4 regions of the Solibacillus sp. FSL K6-4121 genome follow, and region 1 is predicted to be linked to each of the others. Evidence: riboswitches for the same ligand, from Rfam matches in the RefSeq annotation. Region 1 holds a riboswitch; each other region holds the start of a gene.
What was found. A riboswitch is a leader RNA that binds a small molecule or an ion and turns the genes downstream of it on or off. The one in region 1 is predicted to bind cobalamin.
Positions count from the first base shown of each region.

Region 2: another riboswitch for cobalamin. It lies ahead of metE (5-methyltetrahydropteroyltriglutamate--homocysteine S-methyltransferase); the one in region 1 lies ahead of MHH95_RS11875 (glutaredoxin family protein).
Region 3: another riboswitch for cobalamin. It lies ahead of MHH95_RS06935 (ABC transporter substrate-binding protein); the one in region 1 lies ahead of MHH95_RS11875 (glutaredoxin family protein).
Region 4: another riboswitch for cobalamin. It lies ahead of MHH95_RS00680 (DUF4430 domain-containing protein); the one in region 1 lies ahead of MHH95_RS11875 (glutaredoxin family protein).

Region 1 is NZ_JBBOCS010000002.1:482,045-489,614, forward strand. It holds gene MHH95_RS11865 (ribonucleoside-diphosphate reductase subunit alpha) at 1-1,091, opposite strand, end outside; gene nrdI (class Ib ribonucleoside-diphosphate reductase assembly flavoprotein NrdI) at 1,094-1,456, opposite strand; gene MHH95_RS11875 (glutaredoxin family protein) at 1,453-1,677, opposite strand; cobalamin riboswitch at 1,824-2,009, opposite strand; gene MHH95_RS11880 (PadR family transcriptional regulator) at 2,616-2,927, shown strand; gene MHH95_RS11885 (DUF2812 domain-containing protein) at 2,929-3,471, shown strand; gene MHH95_RS11890 (hypothetical protein) at 3,476-3,709, shown strand; gene MHH95_RS11895 (membrane lipoprotein lipid attachment site-containing protein) at 3,742-4,284, shown strand; gene MHH95_RS11900 (alpha/beta hydrolase) at 4,480-5,286, shown strand; gene MHH95_RS11905 (histidine phosphatase family protein) at 5,345-5,896, shown strand; gene MHH95_RS11910 (metallophosphoesterase family protein) at 6,003-6,728, shown strand; gene MHH95_RS11915 (cation diffusion facilitator family transporter) at 6,864-7,570, shown strand, end outside.
Region 2 is NZ_JBBOCS010000002.1:200,240-207,809, forward strand. It holds gene metE (5-methyltetrahydropteroyltriglutamate--homocysteine S-methyltransferase) at 1-1,714, opposite strand, end outside; cobalamin riboswitch at 1,872-2,052, opposite strand; gene MHH95_RS10465 (DUF2087 domain-containing protein) at 2,283-3,020, shown strand; gene MHH95_RS10470 (DUF6176 family protein) at 3,033-3,380, shown strand; gene MHH95_RS10475 (RNA polymerase sigma factor) at 3,527-4,063, shown strand; gene MHH95_RS10480 (hypothetical protein) at 4,035-4,691, shown strand; gene MHH95_RS10485 (class I SAM-dependent methyltransferase) at 4,834-5,538, opposite strand; gene MHH95_RS10490 (YeeE/YedE family protein) at 5,832-6,881, shown strand; gene MHH95_RS10495 (sulfurtransferase TusA family protein) at 6,895-7,119, shown strand; gene MHH95_RS10500 (site-2 protease family protein) at 7,369-7,570, opposite strand, start outside.
Region 3 is NZ_JBBOCS010000001.1:1,353,425-1,360,994, reverse strand. It holds gene MHH95_RS06940 (FecCD family ABC transporter permease) at 1-851, opposite strand, end outside; gene MHH95_RS06935 (ABC transporter substrate-binding protein) at 835-1,791, opposite strand; cobalamin riboswitch at 1,932-2,123, opposite strand; gene MHH95_RS06930 (acyl-CoA dehydrogenase family protein) at 2,226-3,395, opposite strand; gene argS (arginine--tRNA ligase) at 3,680-5,347, opposite strand; gene MHH95_RS06920 (DUF1934 domain-containing protein) at 5,344-5,787, opposite strand; gene MHH95_RS06915 (diguanylate cyclase domain-containing protein) at 5,982-7,064, shown strand; gene speB (agmatinase) at 7,116-7,570, opposite strand, start outside.
Region 4 is NZ_JBBOCS010000001.1:114,747-122,316, reverse strand. It holds gene MHH95_RS00705 (type I restriction endonuclease subunit R) at 1-1,041, shown strand, start outside; gene MHH95_RS00700 (hypothetical protein) at 1,144-2,382, shown strand; gene MHH95_RS00695 (type I restriction-modification system subunit M) at 2,401-4,017, shown strand; gene MHH95_RS00690 (hypothetical protein) at 4,302-4,556, opposite strand; gene MHH95_RS00685 (DNA/RNA helicase domain-containing protein) at 4,700-4,882, shown strand; cobalamin riboswitch at 5,161-5,358, shown strand; gene MHH95_RS00680 (DUF4430 domain-containing protein) at 5,522-7,570, shown strand, end outside.

The sequences.
Region 1 (7,570 bases):
GCGTTATTAACATTATCATCAAATATCTCGAACGGATAACCCGATTCAAATTGCGCTTTTTTGATTTCCGTATATAATTTACGTGCATTTAATCGTTTAAGCTTACGAATATTTGGATTATCCAATAGCTCGTAGTACATTTCCGTAATTGAAATTTCAGACATGCGTTTTCCGTATACTTTATAAATGTCATAAGAACTAAACAAGACGATATCTTTATCACGGCGCATCAGTTCAAAGAAAATATCAGGAAGAATAATGCCAGTCGATAACGTAGCAAGGCGGATTTTATCATCAGCATTTGGTTTTTTGGAAGAGATGAACGCCTCAATATCTCCGTGGAAAACATTTAAGTAGACGACACCTGAACCATTTCGTTGACCAAGCTGATTTGAATAAGAGAATGAGTTTTCCAGAAGTTTCGCAACTGGCATAACCCCACTCGCACGGTTTAATATCCCTTTAATTGGATCACCTAGTGGACGTAGATCGGTTAAGTTTACTCCGACACCGCCCCCTAATCGGGAAAGCTCCAGGCAATAGCCGATATTTTCGGCAATCGAGTTCATTGTGTCGTCCATCGTCAGCTTAAAGCATGATACTAGTTCGCCACGCGCTTTTTTCCCGCTGTTAAGAGCAGTTGGTGTTGCCGGCTGATAGGCAGTCATGACCGCTTCAATGGCCCTTTCCGCCAATGCTTCATCACCCTGTGCTAAATAAAGGGCAATAATAACGATTCGGTCTTCATATTTTTCAAGAATTTCTTTCCCGTCTCTACTTTTCATCGCATAGCTATCGTAAAATTTCGAAGCACTCATAAACGAGGGGAAACGGAATTTGTACGAATATGCTTTTTTATACATCCGTTTAATAAAATCCATAGAGTACATTTCAAGAAATTCCTTTTCATAATAGCCTTCATCAATTAAATAGCGTACTTTTTCCTCAATATCGATAAAGTAGCGTAAGCGGACATTCACGTCTTCCAGGAAATAGCGGCGTGTTGCTTCTTTATCTTTTGCTAAATCCAGTTCACCGGTAGCGCGGTAACGATTTAATATGTCATTGTTTAATTTTAAATATTGTTTCATCATTAAACCTCTTTCCAAAGGGAATAATAGTAATTTTTAATGGTTAAGTAGTTGGATTGAGTCCCACGTAATTCTAGTTTTTCAATTAACGGAATGCCATATTGTGCAGCTAATAAATCGCCTGCACGTCCAAAAAAGGCATGACCGAAATTACGGTTCCCGCTTACGATAATTCCTTTGCATTGATTGTAATTCGCAGTCATGAACTGGTCGACGATAGGGGGGACAGAGCCTAATCCATCCGTATATGTAAATAGAAGATACGGCGTATCGATTTTATCCACATCGGCTATATCCTTCGCAGGTAAGCCAAGTTTTTGCACGATGTATCGTACATTGCCAGTTCGTGAAGCATAAATAATCATGCCGTTATTTCAGAAATTCGGTTAATAATGGAAGTTGGCTCTGCAATAAATTCACCATTTACTTCAAATAAAGGTACGGAAAGAAAACCCGCATCGATTACTTTCTGCTTAGCTTTTTCATCCTGGTCAATGTTGATGACTTCGACTTCCAAATTGGCAGCATCAAGCTCAGATTTTACCCATAGGCATTTTGGACAAATAGTTTTTGTATAAAGTTTCATTAATAGAATCCCTCGCTATATTGATATTTATTGTGCTGTACGTTCTAAAGAAAATATAAAAAAGGCTATCCCGGGAAAAAAGGATAGCCTGAAATGGAAACGTAAATGGAAAAATTGCGCCTCCATTTCCTATTCCCCGAAGAAATGTACGTAGTTTTAACATGGCAGGTCTCCTGGCTTTGCGTCATCCGTCAGACATACCTTCCCATGCACGTGGCACAGTGGCAATTTTAGTCTTCAGTCAGCATTTACAGTTGCGGGGACAGCGTTGGATTTGCACCAAACTTCCCTTTTAAACTACATTTAGTAGTACCGTGATAAAAAAACACAATATATGGTTGTGAATTGAGTATAAGCCGTTCCAAAGTAAAAGTAAAGGGAAGAAATAAACGTTTAACAGCTAATGGCACTTTTTAGAGAGAAAGATAGCAAATAACATCTAATCCAAGTCAAAAAGATGATCGTGAAGTGAATAACCATAATTTTGGGGGGGTTTCTAGTGAAATTTCACTTTAATGGTTGATGAGCTACGGCAAGACAGCGCTAAATTGACGTGATACATTTTTTATCACTTTTGGACCCTAAAATAACGGAAGACTTTACCGTTATTCAAAGGATGTAGCTCATTTTAGGTTGAAATAAAGGAACGTTTTACCTTTATTTTAAATAAAACCCTGAAATTTTATGTTTTTTAGGTCAATAACGGAACTTCCTTCCCTTACTTTTACTAGTTTTTATATAATTTTATAAATAACGGAAATTCATTCCGCTATTTATCTCATTCCGCATTTCAATCTCTCTCCCCACATCTAACTCATAGCAATAACCCTATTATTAGTAAAATTCCCAGTAAATACTACTTTGTATCTTGACACTCGATATATATACATTTTAAAATTTGAGTATCGATATATCGACAGTCAATATATGGAGGGCCTATGATTCCTTTATCAGAACCAACGTATTTAATTTTATTAGCATTAATAAAAGAACCGACACACGGCTATGGCATTATTAAAACAATTTCAGAGGTAAGCGAAGGGCAGTATGAAATTGCACCTGGAACACTTTATGGTGTATTAAAAAATATTGAAAAACAAAAGTTAATTGAAGTCGTTGGTGTGGATTTAAACAACCGAAAGAAAAAGATTTATGCCATTACAGATGCAGGAAAAGAGGCGCTAATCGATGAACAACGACGTTATGAAAAGCTATTATCATTTACATACAAATTAAGTGGTGAGGGATAAGATGGCAATTACACGAACATTGAATAAAAGATTTAATTCATTTGAAGCTGAAGAACAATGGTTAAACGAGCTTGCCCAAAGCGGTTGGCGTCTTGTAGATTACGATAAAAAAGAAATCGGTGAAAACTATTATGTATTTCAAGTTGATTTAGATGCTGTAAATATGCGATACAAAATTGATTTCAGAAGTTTAAAAGATAAAGAAGAGTTTGATGACTATAAGGAGCTTTTCCTTGAAGCTGGCTGGGAGCTAATTGCAAAAAATCATTATTATATGAAACATATTTTCATCTCAATTGAGGGAAAGGATATTTATTCAGATCAATTATCACTCATTGACCGTGAACGAAGACGTCGTAATATAATGTCTTTTTATGTAATTGGATTTACTGCTGCAGTAATTGGCGCATATATTGCAACATTTTATTTTGATTACGATTGGTTAAATGCTCTTATTATTATGGGGATACCAGTAGTTATATGGTATAGCTATGGTTTATACAAATTTCATAAAAAAGTACGTCAATTACAACATGGGAGGTAATGAGATGAAACATTTGAAAACACTCGATAATATATTCTTTGTCATGTCACTATTTGGAATTATCCCATTAATTTTAGCTGCATTTGATATTTATCGCCAGCAAGTTCAAGATTATAAAATTGTGTTTTTATTCTCGTTATATATCGGAGTAATTGGTTCCTTTATTTTAAAAAAGTACAAAACAAAAAAATATGAGCAACTCATGAGAAAAGGTGTACCAGAATCTACGAATGATTAAATATAGTAAGCATAGATAGAAAGGAGCTTGTTATGAAAAAGATACTACCATTCCTATTCACCATGCTCGTCTTAACTGGGTGTAGTGAGCAAAATGAGATGGAGGGCCAAGGAGTCATCGATACAGAAGCACCACTAGTTGAACGAGTGGAGGCGGAAATGAAAAAGAACACAAACAAGCTTGAAAATATTTTCCAAGGTCAGTTTGATGATCGTGAAATCGCTTTTGCTACATATTATGAGAATTTAGAAGAGGATGTTTATCCACAAACGGATTATACATTATCAGAGGAAAAACAAGAAGAGTTGTTGAATTATATAAAATCGATTGAAGTGAAGCTTTATAAAAAGGATTTTTATCAAAAAGATGAAGATTATGATTTTTGGATTATTCGTCCCCAATATTTTTATTTAGACGGTCCTGCGGTCGCAGTAGATTTGGATCATAATATATTAAGTGTAAGTGGGGAGGGTCTTATGCCAAACGCTTATAAAGTAGTCAATCAGGAAGATGAAGTATTTGAAAAGTTAGTCGAGCTTTTTCATAGTTCCGAAAGACAGGAGCGGAATTATTAGGAGCATTTTTGAAAGTAAGCTGGAGCGTTGATTGATGGTAAGTTGCGATTATAATCTACAAATTCTTTACATACGCTATATGGCACAATTTACTGAGTAAATGGAGGTCTGTGGATGCGAAGTTGGCAAAGTGTGTTGTTTGAAAGGTTTTTATTGATTAGGGGAACTAAAAAGAAATTTTTGGATACACGGCTAATGGAAAATTTTATAGCAAGCAAATACAATGAACGGCCCTATGTATTAGATGAGAAATTTCAGCAAAAGCACTCGATCAGAAAAAATGAGATAGCCGGGATGCTGTATTACACGATTAATGACCAGCCTTCTCCGAAAAAAGTAATTTATTATTTCCACGGGGGAGCTTATATTAATGACCCGCTCATTTTCCATTGGCGCTATTTAGTTAAGATTGCTGAAGCAACGAATTTTACAATTGTCGTACCGATTTATCCGAAACTTCCCCGGAATACGGTTAAGGAAGCATTTGATGCAATTCATGGCTTGTATGATCAATTAGTAAAAGATTATGATGTACCGTTTATATTTATGGGGGATTCTGCTGGTGGCGGGTTAGCGTTGGCATTCGCGCAAGATGTAAAGCACCTTTCGAAAAAGCAGCCGCAGCATATTGTACTTCATTCGGCATGGCTGGATGTAAGAGGAGAAGATCCTCAGTATAAAGCGCTGGAAAAACTAGATCCGATGCTTGGCGTATTAGGGGCACAGGAACTCGGTCGTATGTGGGCAAACGGACTGGATTTAACAGATTATAAAGTAAGCCCTTTACATGGAGAGATAAAGGATATTGGTCAAATAACGGTTTTTGTTGGAACGGGAGAACTTTTACTTGTCGATGCAAGAATGCTGCGAAGTAAAGCAAAAGAACAAAATGTAGCCATCCATTATTACGAATATCCGAATATGAATCATGTATTTCCGGTATTTCCAATTCCTGAAGCGAAGAAAGCTTTCAATACATTAGTGCAAATTATCAATAATTAACTGTTAACGCGTCAACTTTTTGATGCGTTTTTTTATAATATAAGGGGGATGTCATTTCATGAAACTATATATCATTCGACATTGTGAAGCAGAGGGGCAAGCTCCAGAGGCAATGCTGACGGCAGCGGGACTGGAAGCACGAAAGCGTCTTGCGAATTTTTTAATTCCTTATCATATAGAGCAAGTCATTTCCAGTCCATATAAAAGAGCCATACAGACAATAGAAACCTTCGTCCAGGAGAACGGTATTCCCTTTAAAATGGATGAACGATTAAAGGAAAGGATACTGAGTAGTGAAAATCTTACCGATTGGCTTGAAAAATTACAGCAAACCTATATCGATCAAGATTTAAAATTTGATGGCGGTGAATCGAGTAATGAGGCCGTTAATCGAATGATTGAATTAGTAAATGAACTGCGACAAGGTAATAATTCTTCTGTCGCAATTGTTACGCACGGGAATATTATGTCATTATTAATCAATCACTATAATGGTGATTTTGGATTTAATGAATGGAAACAACTATCCAATCCGGATGTTTATGAAATTGATTTTTATAAAGAAATTAAGGTGAGTCGGATATGGGGGAGTGAAATTGAATTTATTTAAGCAATCATAGTTTAAATAAAAATATGGGGGAAATATATATATAAGGAAAATGTAAGGAATTCCTACATAAACTAAAAAATGAAACAGGTTGAAAAGTGGGTGACTTATGAAAAATATCTTTGTAGTAAGCGATATTCACGGCCATTATGATCAATTTGTTCATGTACTTTCATTTTGGGACAAAAAAGATACACTGGTGATTTTAGGGGATTTAATCGACCGTGGACCAAAGTCTTTACAGGTTATACAAAAAGTGCTGGCATTAAAAGATGAATTCGGTGATCAAATAATCGTTTGCCTAGGCAATCATGAAGACATGTTGATCGATTATTTAAACTTCCCGGATATAAAACAAGACCGGTTTTTTAAAAACGGGGGTCTAGATACAATCCGAAATTTTCAAGCTCAACTTCCGAATAATTTCATGACGGTAAATCCAGTTAAGCAAGTTGAAATGATTAAGGAAAAGTTTGCGAGAGAAATTTCGATGATCAGAACAAGCAAAATTTTTGTGATTATTGGAAATGTTTTGTTTACACATGCCGGTTTTGATTCGAATTTTGAAACAATTGATAATACAAGTGCCGAAGATTTTCTTTGGATTCGTAAGCATTATTTGACTCAAAATCGCACACCCTATGTCAATGTATTTGGCCATACACCTGTGCACTTAATTCATGATTCAAGTGATGTTTGGATAAGTGAAGATGCCAAATATATAGGTATTGACGGTGGTTGCTACATGACCGGTCAACTAAATGCGTTACATATATCAGAAGCCGGAGAGATTTTAAATATTTATAAATCTGTAATGAATCCACCTAATAATTAAAAATAAATTAGTCAGTTCAATATATTTTTGATATAATGTTCTAAACTGCATTTTTGGAGGTTACTTCCTTTTCTGATTTTTAGAAAAGGGGTAACCTCTTTCGTGTTTAAAGAAGTTTTTCAAGGAGGAAACATTTTGGAGCAATATACAAATTTACGGGCTGGTGAAAAAGGAGCCTACTTATCCATTGTTGCCTACATATTTTTAAGTGTACTGAAGCTTACTGTAGGTTTTATAGGAGGTTCAGAAGCATTAAAAGCGGACGGTTTAAATAATACGACTGATATCATTGCATCGATTGCAGTATTAATCGGTCTGCGAATTTCACAGCGTCCGGCAGATGATGATCACCGTTACGGACATTTTCGTGCAGAAACAATCGCTTCACTTGTTGCCTCATTTATTATGATTTATGTCGGCATAGAAGTTCTTTTATCGGCAGGAGAGAAAATAGTTAATCCTATAAATCAAGAACCATCTGCTATTACGATTATTGTCGCGATTTTTAGTGCGGTAGTAATGTTTGCAGTGTATAAATATAATTTAAAATTAGCTACAAAAATTAATAGCTCAGCCGTAAAAGCGGCAGCCTACGATAATCGTTCGGATGCTTTAGTCAGTATAGGTACAGCGATAGGGATTAGTGCAGCAATTCTAGGATTTCCGGTAGTCGATACTATTACAGCGTTTATAATTGGATTGATTATTATTAAAACGGCAATAGAAATTTTTAAAGAAGCGGTCTTCTCTTTAACGGATGGATTTGACACGGAATTAATCTCATCAATAGAGGAACGTGTAGCACAAATTCCTCGTGTACGCGAAGTGGTCGATGTACGTGG
Region 2 (7,570 bases), 280 kb from region 1:
CATCACGAACAAATGACCAGTTTAAAATAGTTATAGGTCCAGTGAGCATGCCTTTTACATATTTTGATGTAAGCTTCTGTGCCTCAACGACCTCTTTAACAGTCATTGGATGTGTCCATTCAACATCGCCGTATATGATTGGTGGTTTAACACAACGTGAACCGTATGAAACAACCCAAGCATTTTTCGTGAAGGCAAATCCAGTTAAATGTTCTCCAAAGTATTCCACCATATCTGTCCGTTCAAATTCACCATGTACTAGTACATCCAATCCGATTTCTTCTTGAATTTGAATCCAGCGTGCAGTTTCTTCCTTTACAAAGGCTGCGTATTGAGCGTTAGTTATTTCCTTCTTCCGCCATGCCGCCCGTGTTTTCTTTACTAGCTGAGACTGAGGAAAGCTGCCGATTGTTGTAGTAGGGTAGTCAGGTAAGTTTAATGATTTCTTTTGCAGTACTTGGCGCTCTTTAAATGGAACAGTACGTGTGAAATCTGTATCCTTAATTCCTTTAACTAAATTGTTAACTTGCTCATTTTTTCGTATGGGATGTGTCGCTAAAGATTCAATCGCTTTAATACTATTTGCGACGATACCTTCTTTAACCCACGTTCCATGCTGAATATAATTTGTTAAATGCGCAATTTCGCGGATTTTTTCGTCAGCAAAAGCAAGGGCATCATATAATTCAGACGGAAGATTTTGTTCTGAGTTTTTTGTAACAGGAACATGCTGTAGACTGCAGGAAGAGCTAACCCATAAATCTTCTACACCACTTAATTGCTTGACGGTACTTATTGTAGAAACAGCTTCAGCTAAATTAGCTGACCAAATATCCCGACCATTAATTATGCCGATGCTTAATGTTTTATTTTTAGGAAAACCATGTTGCAGAAGCGATTTCATATTTTCTGTTTTACCATGTACGAAATCTAAGCCAATACCTGCAACAGGTAGATTACTTAAGCGCTCAAATGAAGTTAGTGCCTCAAAATAAGTTTGTACTAGTATTTTTGCGTGTGGTACGTCTTCAGTTAATTGTTTATAAACTTCTTCGATTAATAAAATCTCATCTTCCTCGAGGTTTTTAGTGAAAGAAGGTTCTTCAATTTGAATCCAATCAGCACCTGCATCTACAAGCTGCTGGATTACCTGTGCATATAGCGGAATTAACTTTAAAAAGAAGGCGGCACGTGTTTTATCGTCATACCCTTTTGCTAAGTCAACGAAAGTATAAGGACCGATAATTGTTGGCTTTCCTATAATGCCTAGCTCATTTTTAGCTTCTTCAAACTGTTGTAAGATGTAGTTATTTGTTAAGGATAATTCCTGATTTTCATATTCCGGAACAATGTAATGGTAGTTTGTATTAAACCATTTCGTCATTTCACTTGCTATTACTTCGTCAGTACCACGTGCCATTGCATAGTATGTAGTTAACGAAGAAGCATTTGGTAGCACATCATAGCGTTTAGGAATGATGTTAAACATCACTGCTAAATCCAGTACCCGATCGTATTTTGTGAAATCCCCGATAGTAATTAACTGTAGTCCTAAATCCTGTTGGCGTTTCAAGCGATTCAGGCGGATGGCTTTTAGCTGTTCTTCAAATACATCCTCATCAAGCTCTTTTTTCCAAAATTTCTCTAAAGTTTGTTTCCATTCTCGGGTAGCTCCAATATAAGGGTAACCGATAACATTACTAACAATATTCATTTGATAAGCCTCCTCATGTATTTACATAACCCAAATAAAAAAGCTGTTTCCAATGTGACTTGGAAACAGCTTAGGACTTATCTATGCATAGTAAAATAAACGTCTATAATTGACGCTTTATTCGCACAGAACACCACCTATTTCCACGTAGGTATCGGGTGTGTACTAGAAAAAGGCAGGTCTCCTGACTTAACATCAACGCGCCTCTTACCTTCCCGTTAAATAACAGTGGCTTTTTAAGAGTTGCTCCGTAATACAGTTGCGGGACAGTGTTGGATTTGCACCAACTTCCCTTTTAAACGCACAACAATGTGCGTACCTTTTCTTACACGTTATGTAATTGTACAAACTATAGCATAAAAGGAACCATAATTGTATACCTCGGTCGCTAAAAATATAGAATTTTCAGTAAAAAAGGTAAAAAGAAAGACGTAAGACAGCTTTTAATCAACATTTGAAATAACGTGTAAAGGATGTAAAAAGTATTTATTGAAATTCGACTTGTATAGTAAACGAATAATTAATTTGTTTACAAAATAACGAATATATATTATAAATGTTTATAGAGGTGATTATTTTGGATATTCAAAACATTTCGGTAAATACATTAGTGAATGGTTATGAACTTCAAGATGGCCATTACGAATGTTTATTTTGCGAGACAAGATTTGGGATTCATGAAGTCTTTCAACATGAGGGACGGTTTTTTACAGCAGAAGGTACGATAAAGCTGCATATCGGACAAATACATAAATCGTCGTTTCAGGCATTGCTGTCACTTGATAAAAAGGTAACAGGTTTATCGGATGTGCAAATTGAAATGCTACAGTACTTTTTTGAAGGCAAGTCAGATCAGGAAATAGTCGAAAAAAGCAGTTTAACAAGTGTATCAACAGTTCGTCAGCATCGTTTCAAGTTACGTGAAAAGGAAAAGCAGGCGAAAATTTTTATTGCGTTAATGCAGCTCATGAAAAACCCGGAGCACTATGCAATTCATAAGGGGGCGAAACAAGTGGACGAACGCTATAGTATAGAGGAACAAGAACGCGAGAAAGTATTAACGACATATTTCAAAAATGGATTAGACGGTGGCATTGAAACGATTCCAAGTAAGGAAAAGAAAAAGCTCATTATTTTACAGCATATTTTAAAGCGTTTTGAAGAGGGGATCCATTATCATGAAAAGGAAGTGAATGAAATTTTAAAAACTGTCAATGCAGATTTTGTATCGCTTCGTCGTCATTTGATCGAATATGGTTTTATGGAGCGCAGTAATGATGGTTCGGAGTATTGGCTGAAACAATAGGGGGATTTTATTATGAATGTGGAATTAACTCGCTTTCGGGTAAGACCCGGTAAATCTTCTAAAGTGGAGGAATGGCTAAACTTTTTGAATGAACATATGGATGATGTACTTGTAACGCTGGAAGGTGAAAAAATGTATGTGGAAACAATTTTTCATGAAGTTCTGAATGGCGAAGAATATTTATATTGGTATTCGGTTCGTGGAGAAGGCGGTGTGGATGTGGATGAGTCCGATCACTGGATAGATAAAAGACATCTTGAGTATTGGGATGAATACATTGATGCAAGCTTTGGTTCTGTAGATTTAAATACAAAAGTTGTGATGGTTCCGGAAAAAGTCCGTGCTAGTATGGATTTTTAAAGAAGTAATCATTAAAACTATAGTGATCGCAGTAGGATGACCTTCCTGCTGTTTTTTGTGTTTAGTAAGGTATTATTTCCAAATAAACAGGAATGTGAAAACTTTTCTAAATCGAGCCTCGTTAACAGTATGAGGGAGGGATGAGCATGTCGCGTAAATTACAGTTGGAACATTTGATGCAATACTATAGCGAAAAATTAATACGAATTGCGTATTATTACACAAAAAATGCACAATCCGCTGAAGATATTGTGCAAGATGTATTTATTACCTTTCATTATAAAGCAAACTATGAGGAACAAGGGGAAATCGGTGCATATTTAGCGAAAATGACGATTAATAAATCAAAGGATTATTTAAAAAGCTGGGCATACCGTAGCCATTTACTAAAGGATAAAATTGAGATTTTAAAGCGTTCAACACACGAAAATCAGCTTGTTCTCCAACACGAACATGAATTGATTGAGCAGGCTATTTTAGCTTTGCCAGTCAAATGGAGAGAGCCGATTATGTATTTTTATTTTGAAGAAATGAAAATTAAGGACATTGCTATGTTACTTGAAATTCCTGAAAGTACAGTTAAAACAAGACTGACAAAGGCGAAGAAGTTGCTGAAAAATGAGCTGGCTAGCGAAAACTGGGAGGTGCTTTCACATGACGAAGAAACGATTGTACGGGATTGATACGAAGCAAAGTGCAGCATTTGTAGAAAAAAGAGTGATACAGGAGATTCAAAACCGAAAGAAAAAGAATATGCGTAAATTTGTCTTCATTCCTACCGTAATTGTTGTCTCGGCAATGCTGTTATTTTTATTATCTCAACTAGCACCGAATTTACAAAGTGTCACACCGCTAAGCTCTCAATACAAAGTTCCCACAACAGTGCTAGATGATGAATTAATCCTACAGGTAAGTCCAGTATTAGAAAACGATATATTAATGAACAATGAAAGAATAACACCTGAACAGGAATTTAAAAAGGATTATAAAGTTTTGTTATATACTTATTACGGAAAAAAGTTGACTGGTGAAAAAGTGCATTTCGAATTATCACAGCATTGGGCAGATTTTTTCCATGTGAATTTTGGGGAAAATGTTTATGCAACGGGAAGTGGCTCTACCCAAAATAATGATTTAGAAGATTTTATCCATGATGAATTCCGAGTCATATTTAATGCAAAAAACATAAGTGAAGCCGATTTGAGAGCAGCGCTTGATGAAGCTTATTTATATGTTATATATGAAAATTTAGCGGGTGATGTTGTTGAAGAGAAGATTTACTTAGGCGATTATTTAGAGTATATCGAATAAAACGTGAGGCTATAGTTTCGAAACATTTAGTACATTATTCACTCTGAAACACTTTTATAATTTCCAGATAAATATAAGTAAGACCGTACCTCTTATGAAATGGTACGGTCTTTTTTTTATTAGCGTGATTATAACAGGATATTTATTTTGAACAAGTATAGACTCGATAACTAAAAGTTTCCTGATATTTGGTGATAATGTCCAAATGTTTTCTCATGACGTCGTAAAGCGCGGGGTCAATTTCATTGGAGTAATGAAAATCGGGTTCGGATTCAATTGTAGTATGATGCTTTATTTGAATATTTTCAAAGCCAGTCTGTTTTAATAAATCCGCCCAGTCCGTTTCCATAAGTAGGGAATCAAGACCATAAAACTGCATGATTTCTTGTTCTTGGGCATCGTCAAGTCGTTCGTTCAACGTTGGTTCTACAGCAATGAACCGTCCACCACTTTTCAATATGCGGTAAATCTCACTTACTGCTTTTTGTTTATTAACAAATGAAAGGACAGATTCAGAAATAATAAAATTAAAATGATCATTTGGTAAAGGGATATCTTCAATAGAGCCTTCCAATATTTCTACTGGCAAATTATTAATCTTCATTCTATGTCTGGCCTTTGCAACCATTGTCGGATTAAAATCAAGCGCTGTCACTTTCGCCTGGAATGTTTGTGAAATGTAAGCTGCTGTTTGACCAGTACCACAACCAGCATCTAAAACGTGCCAACTACTGTTAATATTTTCATTTTTTAATATTTCTTCTGTTAGATTAATTCCGCCAGGGTGTGCACCACCAATTCCAAGTTCTGCGAGAAGCTCTAAATAGGAATTTTTTATATGTTTCACCTACTTTAAATTTTAATAATGAAATAATTCACACAATTCGCCCGTTTCCAGAAGGGATTACACTTATTAAAACAAGCCACGATGTGAACGAAATATTTCTTTGTATCATATGTCAGTAAAAAGTGATGGTTCTTTTATGAGGGGGATGCGGAGAAAACGGTATTTAGCTAATATTAAAACCAACTAAATTAATAAGTTAACAAATATTTAATCAAAGTACTTGAATTATAGTAGAAAACTATTATATTATATTCCTATAGATAAACTAGGTAATAAAATTTGGGGGAATAATTATGTTACAGATGGCATTAACGGGTATCCTTTGTGGTGCTCTTTTAGGTTTTGTGATGCAGCGTGGACGCTTTTGTTTAACAGGTGGCTTCCGCGATATGTACATCGCAAAAGATAATCGCATGTTTTATGCGTTACTTGTTGCGATTGCCATACAGGCAGTAGGTGTGTTTGCACTTATCGGCGCAGGTGCGTTTGAGTATACAGTAGGGCAGTTTCCATTGTGGGCAACAATAGGAGGCGCGTTTATTTTTGGGATAGGGATTATTTTTGCAGGTGGTTGTGCCACAGGTACTTGGTATCGTGCAGGGGAAGGCTTAATCGGGAGCTGGATCGCATTGGCGTTTTATATGTTAATGGCAGCAATCATGAAGTCTGGTCCATTGGCACAATTTACAGTGGATGCACGTACTCCGGTTGTCGGTACAGATTCAATTGCAGAAACATTCGGCATTAATGTTTGGTTTTTAGTCATTCCGTTTGTAGCCTTGGTAGCATTCGTTGTTTACCGTGAATTACGTAAACCTCGTGTGAAGATTCCAAGCTTAAAGCCAAAGAAAACAGGCTTAGCGCATATTTTATTTGAAAAACGCTGGAATCCATATGTGACTGCGGTTTTAATCGGTTTAATTGCGACATTGGCGTGGCCGTTAAGTGCGGCATCAGGACGTATTTTCGGTCTAGGTATTACAACACCTTCAGCAAACCTTCTCCAGTTTTTAGTAACAGGAGATTTAGATATTATTAACTGGGGTGTGTTCCTTGTATTAGGTATTTTCTTCGGCTCATATTTCGCAGCAAAAATGAGCGGTGAATTCCGTTTACGGACACCTGATACAAAAACAGTTGTACGAAGCTCTAGCGGCGGTATTTTAATGGGTTTCGGTGCTAGTCTTGCAGGCGGCTGTTCGATTGGTAATGGTTTAGTTATGACTTCTATGATGACTTGGTCAGGCTGGACGGCTTTAACATTTATGATTCTGGGAACATGGACAGCATCTTATTTCGTATTTGTGCGTCCATCAAAACAACGTGCAGCAGCGCGTGCATAAGGAGAGATTTTATATGAAGAAAACATTAGAAGTATTAGGAATGGTTTGTCCATTCCCGTTAATTGAAGCAAAAGAAGCAATCAAAGACTTAAACACAGGCGATGAGCTGGAAGTACAATTTGACTGTACACAAGGTACAGAATCCATTCCACGTTGGGCAGCTGAAGACGGTCATGAAGTAACAAACTATGAGCAATTAGGCGAAGCATCTTGGACAATTACAATTAAGAAAAAATAATGAATTAACAGCATCTCGAATTTTGAGGTGCTGTTTTTTTGTAGGGGTTTAAATTTTATTAGAACAATTAAGCGAGTTATTAGAAAAACTTGAAGTGATATTAGAACATTGAAAGGTGATATTAGAACAAATTGCTTCCATTTTAGCACATCTTAAAGGGATATTAGCACATCGGTATTTTATTAGAACGAATAAAAATATATTAGAAGATTTTAAAATATATTAGAAAATCTTACAAGGACAACAATGCTACTTCCCTTGCTTCAAAGAATTCAATAGCTTAATACATTGTAATCCGTCTGATTCAATTCTTGTGATATTACTTTTGAATTTGAACGGGAATAGATTAATTACTGCTATAAAGTAAGATAGAATAATAAATGATCTATACCAATCTGCATACTGGACGTCGCCGAATATCCAGACTAAAGTTGCTGTGAGCAGGTTTAGA
Region 3 (7,570 bases), on a different contig from region 1:
GATAATGTCAGTAAATGTCGATGATCGGCTCCAACTAATAGACGAATCATGTGCGGTACAACTAAACCGACAAAACCAATCGTACCGGATGCTGCTACAGCAGACCCTGTTAAAATGGAGCCACCTGCTAAAATCATATATTTACTGCGCTTCACATTTACCCCTAAGTATTGAGCACGTTCCTCTCCGTATATCATTGCATTCAGTTCACGGCGATTGAACCATATAATACTCGTACCGATAATCATGAATGGTAAAATCATATTTACATATGACCAGCCGCGCATCGATACACTCCCAAGCAGCCAACCAATAATCGCTCTAAGCTCTTCCCCCGTTAAAGCAACCATTAATGAGATACATGAACCTAAAAACGAGCTAAATATAATTCCTGTTAAAATTAACGTTTCCATTTTCATTGAACGATCCACAAGTCGGGCAAATGATAATACAATGACCATTGTACATGCGGCACCTGCCATGCTGAATACTGGTAATGTAAATGCCCCAAGAAACGGAATCGAGATACCTAAAAAAATTGTCATAACGGCTCCGACTGATGCACCTGATGAAATCCCTAACGTATAAGGATCGGCCAAAGGGTTTTTTAATAGCCCCTGGAAAGCCGCCCCTGCAATCGCCAGTGATGCACCAACGATTGCGGCTAAAATTACCCGTGGCATTCGAATTTTCCACAGTATACTGTAAGCTATCGGATCTGTCGTTTTATCCCATAATGTCGAAAGGGGGATATTAACCGTTCCAAATGATACTCCGATCCACAAGCTACAAAGAAGCAATGCAATGGAAGTAACATAAGCATATATATATTTTCTATTCTTTAAATACATCTGGATAAATTGCCTCACCTAGTGATTCAATACCTTCTACAATACGTGGACCTTGGCGACTCGTCGTATCCCCATCTACGACATGAACATTGCCATTTTTAATTGCATCCATTTCGTTATAGGCAGAGTTATTTACGATGCTTTCATAGTCGTTTTCATATGTTACGATCACTTCGTCCGGATTACTGTCAACAAATTGCTCAGAGCTATACATCGGCCACCCAAGCTCTTGTACTGCATTTTCTACATTTAATACTTCTAGCATTTCATTAATAAATGTCTCCTGTCCCGCTGCATATAAGTCCGGCTCTGTGCCCACTACGATAAACACAGATTTCTCTTCTAAATCAGCCACTTTAACTTCAATGTCTTGAATTCCTTTTTGTATGGATGCAATCATCTCTGTTGCCTCAGCGGTTTTCCCTGTTAATTGCCCAATTTGTTCAATAGTCGTATATGTTTCTTCAAATGTTGTAGTATTTTTCACTACAAATACAGGAATGCCAACTGATTCAAGTTGCGCAATACCTTCTTCGTTAAAGCTATAAAGACCTGATTCATGAGCTACTACTAGATCTGGCTGCAATGCAATCAATTGTTCCAAGTTAAATTCCATCCCACCAACTTTTTCTTTTGTCTGAACTTCTTCCGGGTAATTATCATTGTCAGATACCCCAATAATTTGTTCATTTAAGCCTAAGCCAAATAATATTTCTGTATTGGATGGAATAAGGGAAATAATGCGTTCAGGAGCTTTTTCCACTGTCACTTCTTTGTTTAAAGCATCCGTTACCGTTATAGGGAACTGTGCTTGTTCCTCAACAGTTTCTATCGATTGTTGAGCTGTATCTTTTTCTACTGCTGTTTCTTCAACCCCACACCCTGCAAGGAGCATAATGGAGATAATTCCTGTTGAAGAAAGTCGTTGCCAAGTTTTCATATGTAATTAATTCCTCCTAAAATTGTTCTAACCTGTAATTTTAAACAAAAATAAAAAGCCTCCTACAAACTAGGAAGCTTTATGAAAGCAAATAAATTCAAATAAAAAATTCATTTACCACATCCTATCCGCGTAGGCATTAATCGGGCATTATAAAGGCAGGTCTCCTGGCTTATGCATTAACGTTTATGAGCTGCCTTCCCGAAAATTTCAGTGGCATATAGCTCAAAACTAGCAATTACAGTGGCGGGACCGCATCGGATTTGAACCGATTTCCCTTTTACTTCTTACTTTAATTAGATATAGTAAGAACCTTTATAGTACATATTTAATTAATAATATTATTATAGCGGATATTTCATTAATTGTATGCAAAATTACCAAAGTTTCAGATAATTTGTTTATAATTCAGTTTCTGCGTATTAAATAACAGTTCATTCTTTTGTTTTTAAATTGTTTTCAATTGCTGTCTCTGCTAAACGCTTAATTGTAATGTCATCCATTGGTGGATTGTGTAAGCCTGCACGTACATCACGGTAATAGCGTTGAAGTGGGTTGGAACGTTGAAGGCTCTTTGCGCCAACTAAACGCATCGCTTTATCAACGACTTCAATCGCTGTATTTGTCACAACATGTTTAGCAATATTGATTTCGTTAACTAAGGTCGCCTTCTTCGTCGGGTCATTATACAGTCTTGCTACTCCATAAATAGTAAAACGAGCTTTTGTTAATGCTAAATCCATTTCTCCGATGAGCGTTTGAACATTCGGCAATTGTGCAATGGTCCCTTGAATACTATTTGGTGAATGGCTATTCGCAAAATCAACCGCATAATCACGTGCTGCCTGTGCAATCCCTAAATAAGTCGCTGGGATAAGCAGTAACCAGCCGTTCAACTTAAAGCCTGTTGTATAGTTTGGGATTTCCACTAAGTTCGTCTGATCAATACGTACATTGACGAGCACTAAATCATCGCTTCCCGTACCGCGCATTGATGCCACATCCCACGTGTTTTCGACCGATACTCCTTCAGCTGTTTTCGGAACAAGGAAAAACCCTAACTGATCCTCATCTTCAATCCATGCAGATACTAAAAAATAATCGAGATCCGGTGCACCGCTCGTATAGTTTTTACGCCCGTTAATTATATAATGTTCGCCATCACGTTTTGCGGAAGTCGCCGGACGCCCACCACGCACTGGACTTCCCATCGCAAACTCACTTACTGCACGATTTACTGTCGCACCATTTGCAATTTCTCCACCAAACCAATCAAGCTTTTGAGGATTCCAGTAACGGTTTTCAAAAATCTCGCCTACATTTTGAATTGTCCACGAAGCTGCCAACCCCGTACTTCCGCAATAGCTTGCCAACGTTTCATGTAGTAAAAGCGCATCATATACGGTGAAGCCATCTCCTCCGTATTCCTTTGGCAACGTTATTTTTGTATAGCCAATTTCGCGTAGCTTTTGGAAATTTTCAAATGGAAATGTCGCTTGCTCATCTGTTTGTTGAGCCAATTGTTTTATACTCTCTGAAATTGTTTCGAGCTTTTCCAACCATTGTCGCTGCTCGTCCGTTTCAATAAATAATTCCTTGCTCATGAAAAGCACCACCCTCGTCTGTTGTCTTACGTAGTTATTTCATCAAATTAATAGTACGTTTCAGAAATTTACAAGTCAATAGATATCCCTAGTTTCTTTGTAGGGATTTATTCACTTAATAAATAAGGGGGTAATTTCCAATTTAAAGTGGAACGGTGGCGGGAGAAAGGAGAACCTTTACAACAAAAGGTAGAAAGGCTCAGTTAAAAAGTAGAAACATCGCATTTCGAAAAAAAACACCCTATTTTCCGTTAATAGAAAATAGAGTGTCGTGAAATTTTGGATTACATTTTCTCAGGTGCACTTACGCCGATTAATTTCAACGCATTTGCCAATGTTGTTTTTACTGCTGTAATTAACGCTAAACGAGCTTGAGTTAGCTCTTTATTGTCTTGATTTAATACTTTTTCTGCATTGTAGAAGCTGTGGAATGCTGCTGATAAGTCTTGGATATAGTTTGCGATACGGTGCGGTGTGCGGTGTTTCGCTGCATCTGCCACGATTTGCGGGAATGCACCAACCTTTTTCAGAACATCTTCTTCTTTTTCTGCTACTAGTAAGTTTAGGTTTTCCAATGATGCCTCAAAACCTTGCTCGCTTGCTGCACGTAAAATAGATGAAATACGTGCATGCGCATACTGTGCATAATACACTGGGTTTTCATTTGATTGTGATACTGCTAAATCTAGGTCGAAGTCCATGTGTGAATCCCCTGCAGTTTTTACAAAGAAATAACGTACTGCATCAAGACCTACTTCTTCCACTAACTCACGCATTGTAACAGCATTACCTGTACGTTTACTCATTTTAAATTTCTCACCGTTTTTGTAAAGCTGAACCATTTGAATTACTTCCACTTCCAATGTTTCACGCTCATAGCCAAGTGCTTCAATCGCTGCTTTCATACGTGGGATATAACCGTGGTGATCGGCACCCCAAATATTGATTAATTTATCAAATCCGCGACGTAATTTATCTTCATGGTAAGCAATATCTGGTGTTAAATATGTGAATGAACCATCGTTTTTAATTAATACGCGGTCTTTGTCATCGCCAAATGTAGTTGAACGGAACCAAGTTGCTCCATCTTCATCAAATACATGTCCATTTGATTTTAGTTTCTCTAATGCAACATCGATTTTGCCGTTTTCATATAATGAAGTTTCAGAATACCAAACGTCAAATTCAACACGGAAGTTTTTAAGATCGTTTTGTAGTTTTGCTAATTCTAATTTTAAACCGTGCTCACGGAAAAATTTGAAGCGTTCTTCTTCTGTTTTGTCCAAAATTGAAGCACCAAATTCTTCAGCTAGCTTACCTGCAATAGCGATAATGTCTGGACCGTGGTAGCCATCTTCCGGCATTTCGGCATCCATGCCTAATGCTTGTTTATACCGTGCCTCCAATGAGTACGCTAAATTGTTGATTTGATTACCTGCGTCATTAATGTAGTACTCACGAGATACATCAAAACCGGCAAAATCCATAACGTTACATAAAGAGTCCCCTACAGAAGCACCGCGGGCATGTCCTAAGTGTAAGTCGCCTGTTGGGTTCGCTGATACGAACTCGACTTGTACTTTTTCACCAGCTCCTGCAGTAGAACGACCGTAATTTTCACCTTGTTGGAATGCTGCTTTTACTACACCTGCTAAAAAGTCTTTACGAACTGTGATGTTTAGGAAGCCAGGACCTGCGATTTCGATTTTTTCGATATCTGTCCCTTCTGTTTTTACATTCTCTAAGATGCTTTCTGCAATGGCACGTGGTGGCTTTTTCGCCAATTTAGTTAATTGCATCGCTACGTTTGTGGCGAAATCACCGTTTGCTTTGTCTTTTGGTGTTTCCAGGTGAATATTTAGTTCTGTGCCAGCTTCGACTAAGCCTGCCTGATTGATCGCCGCTTTTAAAGCGTCTTTAATCGATTGCTGTAATTGTTCTACTGCATTCATGAATATACCTCCGTAAATTGAATTTCCAATGTGTATTGTCCGACAGAATTACCGCCTATTATAAGATCATATTGCGTTTTAAAACGCCCTGATACTTTTTCGCTTTGTGTTACTTCAATGGCTAACTGATGTGTATCGGTAACGATTGGCAATGATCCGAATGGACTTTCATAATGTCCATTTTCCCGTAAACCCGGATTTAAGGGAAGACGCATGTTGACACCACCGCTTCGCATTATTAAGGCTTTCGCTTCATCTAGCTTTATCGTCGTTTGAATTCGTGTCTCTTCCTGAATTTCTTCATAGCGTAAATAATGATTTGCGCCTTTTTCTACACAGTTGCCTTCCAGCCACATTTCATATTTTTCAAGCTCGCCCTCGGTAGGAATGATGGAGGAAATTAGCTTAATTTTGACTGTTTTCCCATTCTCGTTCGCCACAGCAGTCAGCTCCTATGCATATATTTCTATAACCTTTTTATTATAGGATAAGTTCATCTCTTTAAGCAACATCGAACTTAAACTTTACCTTAGTACTTTTATCATCTAGTTTTGAGTATTTTTTCGTTATTTAAATCATTTTTATAGTATTTTGGGTAGAAAAGAGTAATGATTATTTTATAAAGGAGTTAATTATGTTTATCGAAATATTGTCTTATTTTTGTATATTATTTACTTTTACTCTATTAATTTACTGGCCATTTATCAATCACTTTAAAATTACGCCATTTATAGACCGATCTATTCCTTATGTGACAGGCATAAAATTCGGTGTGACGGGGCTAATTTTAACCTATTCCGCAATTCATTTAGTTGACGGTGTATTGGTAAATTCCCAGTTCATATCTGTTCTGTTCAGTGGTTTATTAGGCGGACCCTTGGCGATATTAATTAGCGGACTTATTATAGGGATTGGTCGCTTTTTCTTTTCAGAAGGAACGATGGTTTCATCAATATTTAACTATAATTTTATTTTACTCGTATTGTTCCTGTTTCTCCTTACACGAAAATATGAAATGACTACTAAAACCGTTTTCATATATTTTTGGCTTTGTTTGGTTGAAACGATTTTGATTTCATTTATAGGTCTTTGCTTTAGCAGTAATGCATACGCATTCCTCCTGGTATATGGTTTATTTACAGTTTTCGCATTTTATTTTATTTACATTGTTATTCATCAGGTGAAACGTACAAATGATACTGTACAGGAAACTACTTATTTGCGAAAAATTGATTATTTAACACAGTTGCCTAATACAGCAGAATTAGAGAAGTGTCTTCAACAACTTGTTAAGAAAAACGGTGTTTTCAGTTTATTATTGGTAGATATTCGGGATTTTAAAATGATTAATTACCGATACGGATTTTCAACAGGCGATTTAATCATTAAGCAGTTGGCTTTTCATTTACAAGAGTATGCAGCTAAAAATGATGCATTTGTTGGCCGGTTAGGTGGCGAGGAGTTTGCCATTATTTTGAGGGATATCCCTCCAGCTCTAGCGATTTTTGAGGCGGATAATTTAATAAAGACTATAGCCCAACAGCCTTTTAATGAAATAGGTAAAGAGGAAATTTATATATCCGTTACGATTGGATTAAGCTCTTATCCGGATAATGGTCCAAATTCACATAGTATGATTGAAAATTTAATTAGAGCTTCTCAACATGCCAAATCGAATCTAACATCAGGCTACTTTCATGCAAACAACTTAAAGTAAATGCTTAAAAAGCGAGCGACAGAAATTCTGTCGCCCGCTTTATTTTTCTTTTTATTTCACCCAGCCTAAAATCATTTCGCGAATTAATTTTGCTGCTGTGTTTACTGTTATTTCTGAATGATCGTATATCGGTGCTACTTCCACAAGATCAAAGCCGACCACATTTACTTCAGAGTGCGCGATTTCATGAATCGATGCCAAAAGTTCTTTTGGTGTAATACCGCCTGCATCTACAGTGCCTGTTCCTGGTGCATGTGCCGGGTCCAATACGTCAATATCAATTGTCACGTAAATATTGCGCCCTTTTAATGTTGGCAGGATTTGCTTTAAAGGCTCGAGTACTTCGAATAATGAAATGTGCATCCCATTTTCCTTTGCCCACTGCAATTCTTCCTTTAAACCTGAACGAATCCCGAATGAATAGACATTTTCAGGTCCGATTGTATCAGCTATTTTACGAATTGGCGTTGCGTGTGAATACTGTTCACCTTCATAATCGGTACGTA
Region 4 (7,570 bases), on a different contig from region 1:
AAACCGTGGGGAAATGTCGTGAATTATCGCTGGCCAGAGCAAAATGAATATGAAATGAATAAAGCTTTTGCTATTTACTCAAATCGTGCATCTGCTGACGAACAGCTTACGCTTGAAGAGTTGAAAAAAGCTAACGAAGAGTCCGGAATAATTTCTAAACCGTTTAGCAAGGTTCAAGCTGAGATGCAAGGAGTCATCAAGAAGCTTTCAACACTCACAGATGATTTTGTGCAATTACCACCAAGTGAAAAAGCACAAGATGAAGTCTTTGAGAATTTGAAAGAGTATAATCGCTTACTTAGTCAGTTGAAACAATATACCGAAGATGATGACAAAAATCCTATTTCTGCCTATGATAACCCTGAAGAGTTCTATGAACGATTAGGTATTACTGAAGAGCAGGAAGTCATTTTAACAACTGTAATCGCAGGTGAGTTGAAGGAACGACGTGCTAAGCGAGAAGATATTGATATTTCGCAAGTTAATCTCTCTATGGTTCATATTCACGATGTTACCATCAACTATGATTATTTGATTGAATTAATTGCTCGAATGGCTGATGAAGTTTACGTGAACGATATGTCGAAAGCTGAAAACACCCTTGATGAAATCCAACTTGAAATTGCCAAGTCTGACAATGAAAAAGAAAAATCTAAGATGCGCAACTTTGTATCTAAGATTTTCTCAAAAGAATTTGAATTTGATAATTATCCAGCACCTCGAAGTGTTGAAAAAATGAATCAAGCGATGGACAAAGCGCAAAAAAATACGAATATCCAACTTGTAACGAACTTCATTCGCACTTGGGGACTTGACAACAGTGCAAAACCTAAGGAACTTGAAAACTTGATAAAGAAACACCGATTAGGCCAAGAGGATATGGATAAACAAGGTGAGTTAACAGCAATCATGAATGACGCAAGAGCGGATTATAAAGAAATTGCAGCTGAAAAGATAGCAGAATTAACCTGGGTACGATATCGCATTGAATTCCGTAAAGCATTTTACGAAATGGCTGACGAAATTAAGAAGGTAGAATAATTAAGCGATAAAATTATGCAGACTTGAAATAGAACGGAAATGAATTTTTCTTGTCACGACTTGCTTTAGCAATTCAATATTTAAAATAAAAGGAGATTTGAAGTGAGCGATAAAATAACAAAAACACCCCAAATCAGATTCGCAGGATTTACTGATGCTTGGGAACAGCGTAAATTGGATGATATATTAAAAGAAAGAAAAGTGAAGCAAAAAATTTCTAAAGATACTCCACTCTTAGCCTTTGCAGCTGGCCAAGGTGTAATTGATCGTAGTGAAAGAAAAACTAATAATAGAGATTTTTTGACAAAAGATGCTACTAAAAAAACATACTTATTTACAAAATATGATGATATTGTCTATAATCCTTCAAATTTAAAATATGGTGCAATTGATAGAAATAAACATGGTCAAGGTGTTATATCGCCAATTTACGTTACATTTGAAACGGATGAAATTCCATCATTTATTGAATTAATAGTTAAAAGTGAAAACTTTAAACAACGAGCTTTACAGTTTGAAGAAGGGACTGTTACAAAACGCCAATCTGTTAAACCCGAAAATCTTTTAAGTTTAAATATTGAATTGCCAAATTCTAAAGATGAGCAAACAAAAATTGGTAGCTTCTTAAAACTAATAGACGATATTATCACTCTTCATGAGAGTAAATATGACAAGTTAGTAATAGTGAAAAAATGCATGCTCAAAAAAATGTTTCCAAAAGATGGAGCAAATGTTCCTGAAATTCGCTTAAAAGGATTTACCGATGCTTGGGAACAGCGTAAGTTGTCAGAATTATTATTTCCTGCAGATGAAAGAAATAATAGAGGAAAATATACACAAGATGATGTACTAGCTGCATCATTAGGAACTGAGCTAGTAAAAAAACATATATTCTTTGGGTTGCGGTCAACAGAAGAGTCGGTTAAAAACTACAGAGTAGTGAAGTCAGGTGATGTAATATACACAAAGTCACCAATAAAGGGTTATCCTAATGGAATTATCAGAACAAACAAAGGATTAGATGGAATTGTTCCATCTTTGTATTGTGTTTACCATAGTATCCCGAGTATAAATTCAAGTATTATTCAAAGCTATTTTGAAGATAAAGGTAGACTAGATGCTTATTTATGTCCGTTGGTAAATATTGGTGCGAGAAACAATGTTAACATTACGGATTTAGGATTTCTTGAAGGTACTATTTATATATCACAAGATATTGATGAACAAAACAAAATAGTTGCCTTTTTTAATCATTTGACGAATCTTATTACCCTTCATCAGCGTGAGTTAAATTCACTCAAAGATTTAAAGAAATCACTACTTCAACAAATGTTTGTATAAGAAAAGGAGATTACACAAATGAGTAATGCTACAGATATTACATCGAAGCTATGGGAAATGGCTAACAAACTGCGTGGTACAATGGATGCAAGTGAGTACAAGAACTATATTTTGCCATTTATGTTCTATCGCTATTTATCAGAAAATCAGGATGAATACTTAAAAGTCAATGATTTGGAAGAGTTCTACGAAGTGACAGATGACACTGAAAAAGAGGATTACCTTGAAGAAATTAGTAAAGGTATCGGATATGCGATTGATCCAGCCTATACTTGGGACAAAATCGTATCAAAAATTGAAAATCACAAAATCAAAGCTAGTGACTTCCAAGACATGTTTGACTCATTCAATACAAATGCCAAACGTAACGCAGTCGCTGAAGCTGAATTTGCTAACGTATTCTCAGATGTTAACCTCGGGGACACACGTCTTGGCTCAAGTACAAATGAACGTGCGAAGGCTTTGAATGATATCGTTTTGATGATTAACGAGTTCACTTTCAAAGATAATTCAGGACGTGACATTTTGGGTGACGTATACGAGTATTTGATTGGACAGTTTGCTGCCAATGCAGGGAAAAAAGGTGGGGAATTCTATACACCTCATGAAGTTAGTCAAATACTGGCGAAAATTGTCACGATCAATGCAGATGTTACTGGAGATCAATTCCGCGTATATGACCCTACAATGGGATCAGGTTCACTTCTTTTGACAGTTCAAAAAGAATTGCCAAATGGTGATGAAGAAGGAAGCGTTGATTTTTACGGCCAAGAGTTGAATACTACGACTTATAACTTAGCTCGCATGAACTTGATGATGCATGGTGTTAACTATCGAAATATGGAGTTGAATCGTGCAGACACACTTGATGCTGACTGGCCGTTTGCTGAAAAAGATGGCACACAAATTCCTTTGAAGTTCGACGCGGTCGTAGCTAACCCCCCATATTCTCAAAAATGGGATACAAAAGACGTTGACCGAGAAAAAGACTCACGTTTCAAGGGTTATGGTATAGCACCTGCATCTAAGGCAGATTATGCTTTTGTTCTTCATGGACTGTACCATTTAGATAAAGCTGGAACAATGGCTATTGTGTTGCCACATGGTGTACTCTTCCGTGGTGCGTCTGAAGGGAAAATCCGTAAGAATATCATCGACAACAATCTGTTAGATACAGTTATTGGATTGCCAGCTAATTTGTTCTATGGGGCAAGTATCCCCACATGTGTGCTAGTGTTCAAAGGTCGTGAAGCTCGAAAAAATAAAGATATTTTATTTATCGATGCTTCAAATGAGTTTGAAAAAGGCAAGAACCAAAACAAACTCTCTCCTGAAAATATCAACAAAATTATAGAAACTTACAGTAACCGCGTAGACGTTGAGAAATATGCTCACGTGGCATCTTTGGATGAAATCAAAGAAAATGATTACAATTTGAACATTCCACGTTATGTCGACATGTTTGAAGAAGAAGAAGTTATTCCACTTTCACAAGTGGCTCAAGAATTGAAGGAAGTTCAAGTAGATATTATGAATTCATATGAGAAATTGTTTGAGCTTATGAGTGAATTGAATGGAACAACTGACAAAGCTAAAAATGAACTTAGCAAATTTATTGATCTTTTAGAAAAATAATCATGTAAATTAATGATTCCAATAAACATCAAAACCTTTAAAAAACAGAGGTTTTGATGTTTTTACTATTTCAACGAAGAGTATTTAAAACACCACTAAAATAATTTAAAATTACAATGTAATTTATGAGCTTTTGATAACTGCATCATTAGCTGCTACTTGAGTGCTATTTGTGTATATGTCCATTGTTGTTTTAATGAAAGAATGACGTAAACGTTTTGAACTTTCTTTATACTAGCATTATCCTCAAATAGAAAAGAACAGTGTTTAGGGGGTTAAAAATTTTAGTTAACCAATGCTTCCAATATAAACTTTTCAGCAGTAAACAAAGCCTCTTCTTTAGTGGAGAAGATACCTGTTACGCCATTTATTATTTGATCTTCTACCTCAATAATATAATCCGCAGAATACTGTTGTTCCATATACTTTTTTAAAGTGATGGAGATGGTTACGTCTTCGTAATTAAAAACTTCAACGTCATAAACTTCGGCTTCATATGTACCTAATTCATAAATAATCGATTTTTCTAACCCAATCATGTAAATTCCTCCATTCAATAATAATATATTACACTTATAATTATATGGTAAATTATACAAGAAGACTATTAACTGTTTGATAATATCAATAAAATTTTCAGGCAATTTTAACTTTTTTCATCCAAATCTTAACTTTAGCAATCTTGACGGATAAGGGTGCTTATACAGGTACAGAGGGTATTGCCAATGTTACTGAAGCGAAAGAAAAGATTGTCCTAAATTCCATCAATATTTTAATGAAACGTGGTATTAAAGGGCTCTATATTTACGCAAGTGATGAAGCGCTGCGAGATAAATTGCTTTCATTTCAAAGAGAAGACATTTAAATGAATTGCTTGATTAGGGGTATTGAATGGGAGTTGGTCTCTTGTTTAATACCCTTTTTCCAATGCCTGTGAGGGGGGGAATCCTTAAAAATTAGCTCCTTTTCTTTATTCAAGTTACCTTTATTACGATATAAACTTGCTAATTATAAATAAAACGGACATATGTAACCGTCAAGTAAAATTAAACAGTTAAGTAATTCAAAAATTTCTTTTTTATAGTATTCTGAAAAAAGTACTATGCTAATCATATTTTTGTGTTAAAATAAATTCCAATTGAATATGTTTTGCAGAAATAGGTTGCTCTTAATTGAGCATAATAGGGAATTCGGTGTGAAACCGAAGCTGTATCCGCAACTGTAAGTGTAGAAGACTGTGTAAAATATGCCACTGTTAAATGAGGAAAAATGCCTCTAGTCAATGGGAAGGCTTGCACATGATACACGAGCCAGGAGACCTGACTTATTTTTATCGTATTAACTCTCTTCGGAATAAGGAGAATGTACGGCAAATAGATGAACGGGTATTTTTATATGCTTTTTTCTGTTTTCCGCCATTTCTCAATTTGAGGAATGGCTTTTTTTTTTGTATTGGGTTAATGGCAAAACATTATTCATGAAAAACTTTCAGGAGGTTTATTGCATGGATTTTTGGAAAAAGTGGTTGCATATAGCATTAACACTTGTTCTAATGGTATCACTTATAGCGCCAGCAACGGTAGATGCTGAGCAGGTAGAAAATTTAGAGAAACAAGTGGAACAAATTAGTGTGCAACTAGAAGTAAAAGGGTTAAAAGAAAATATTATTGCCAACTCCAATATATCCGTAACAAAGGGAGCAAGTGCACTTGAGGCGTTACAGCAAACATTAACAGCTGCAAATATCCCATTTGAAGTCGTGACTAGCGATTATGGCCCGTATGTAAAATCAATTAATAGTTTAGTATCGGGTTCATTAGGTCATTGGGATGGTTGGGGTTATTCGATTAACGGTGAATCACCTGAACTTGGTTTAGGAAGCTATGAACTTCAAGCAGATGATATAGTATCTGTTTATTATAGTTTATCGCCAATGTTAGAGGCACAGGCGTCTGAACAAGAGGGCGAGAAACTTGTTGAAGTGTCTGTAAAAGGGGATTTATTTACTGAACAGGCAGCAACATTAGAAAATTGGATAACGCCAGATGGTTTAACAATTACAAATATTACTAAGCAGGACGAACAACAATTAACATTAGCAATTGAAGCGGCACCTGGTACATATGAATTACAGCTACTAGCTCCTGCATTATTAAGTGCACAAGAGCAAAAAATTTCAGTAAAAGTTGTCGATTCAATTCAACCTGTAAATGACTTAAAAGTGAATTTCCGTGTTGAAGGCATTGCAGGTACAGTACTAAATGTAAAAGACTTTGAAATTAAAGGTAACGGTAAAATTAATGCTGCACAAGTAACACAGCAAATTTTAGATGCCCATAAAATTACGTATGACTACAGCGACTCAACGGGCTACTTTAAAAATATTGGTGTAGACGGTGAAAAAGGCCTAGGTGTAGGCAGTGGCTGGATGTACAAAGTAAATGGGGAATATCCAGATGTTTATGGAAAAGACGTTGAAATTAAAAATGGCGATACAATTGTCTGGGATTATATTAATGCATCTTCAGTTATAGAAAATTATGAATTCCCAGAGTACAACTTAATCATGTATTCAGGTGCTGAATCTGTCGATAAAATTACGTTTAATCCAATCATTGATATGCCAACAACGGTAGTGGCAGGTACAGACGTAAAAATTAAAGTGACAGGTAAATATAATACAGTATCTTACTTGTATGAGCATATTTCAGGACCACATATAACGGATTTAGCAGACGTAACTGTTGAATATAACGGAAAAAAATATGTTACAAATGCACAAGGTGAAGTAACGATTCCTGCAGTGGAAGTAGTAGAAGGAAATTATGAACTTCGCTTTACAAAAGATTTACCAGGTACTATTTTGACGGATAACGGCAATAAAGAACTTGCCTCGTTCCCTCGCATTATTCGTACGTATGAATCATTATTGGTTACACCAGATGAGCAACCAGCAGAAAACCGTAAAAAAGCGGAAGATGCATTAAAATTAGGCGCAACATACTTACAAGCAAATAAAGAAACTGTAACGGCACGTGTAAATGAATCACATAGCGCATTTTGGATGTTAACAGCGATGAAGGCAGCAAATGTCAATGCAGGCACATACGACTGGACAACTGCACCAACAACTGCAGGTACGTTCTTTACAACCCCGTTAGAAGCATCACAAAATGATACAAATAAGATTGCGGGCACAATTATTGCAGCAAAAGCATTAGGTTTAGATCCATTAAACATTAAAGGGCGCAATCAAGTAGCAGATTTATTAGCAATGCAAAAGGAAAACGGTCTGTTCTCGACAATTTGGGGTGAAGCATTCGCTTTAATCGCGTTAGAGCTAGCTAATGCAGAGTATGACCAACAAAAGCAGATCGAGGCTATTTTAGCTTTACAAAATAAAACAACAGGCTATTTTGGTGATAACGATGCAACAGGGTGGACATTATTTGCACTTTCACCATTTAAAGATGACCCAGCAGTAAAAGCAGCGATTGACAAAGCGGTAGCGGCTGTACATGCGAACTATCAAGCAAAAGGCTTCACAGATAAC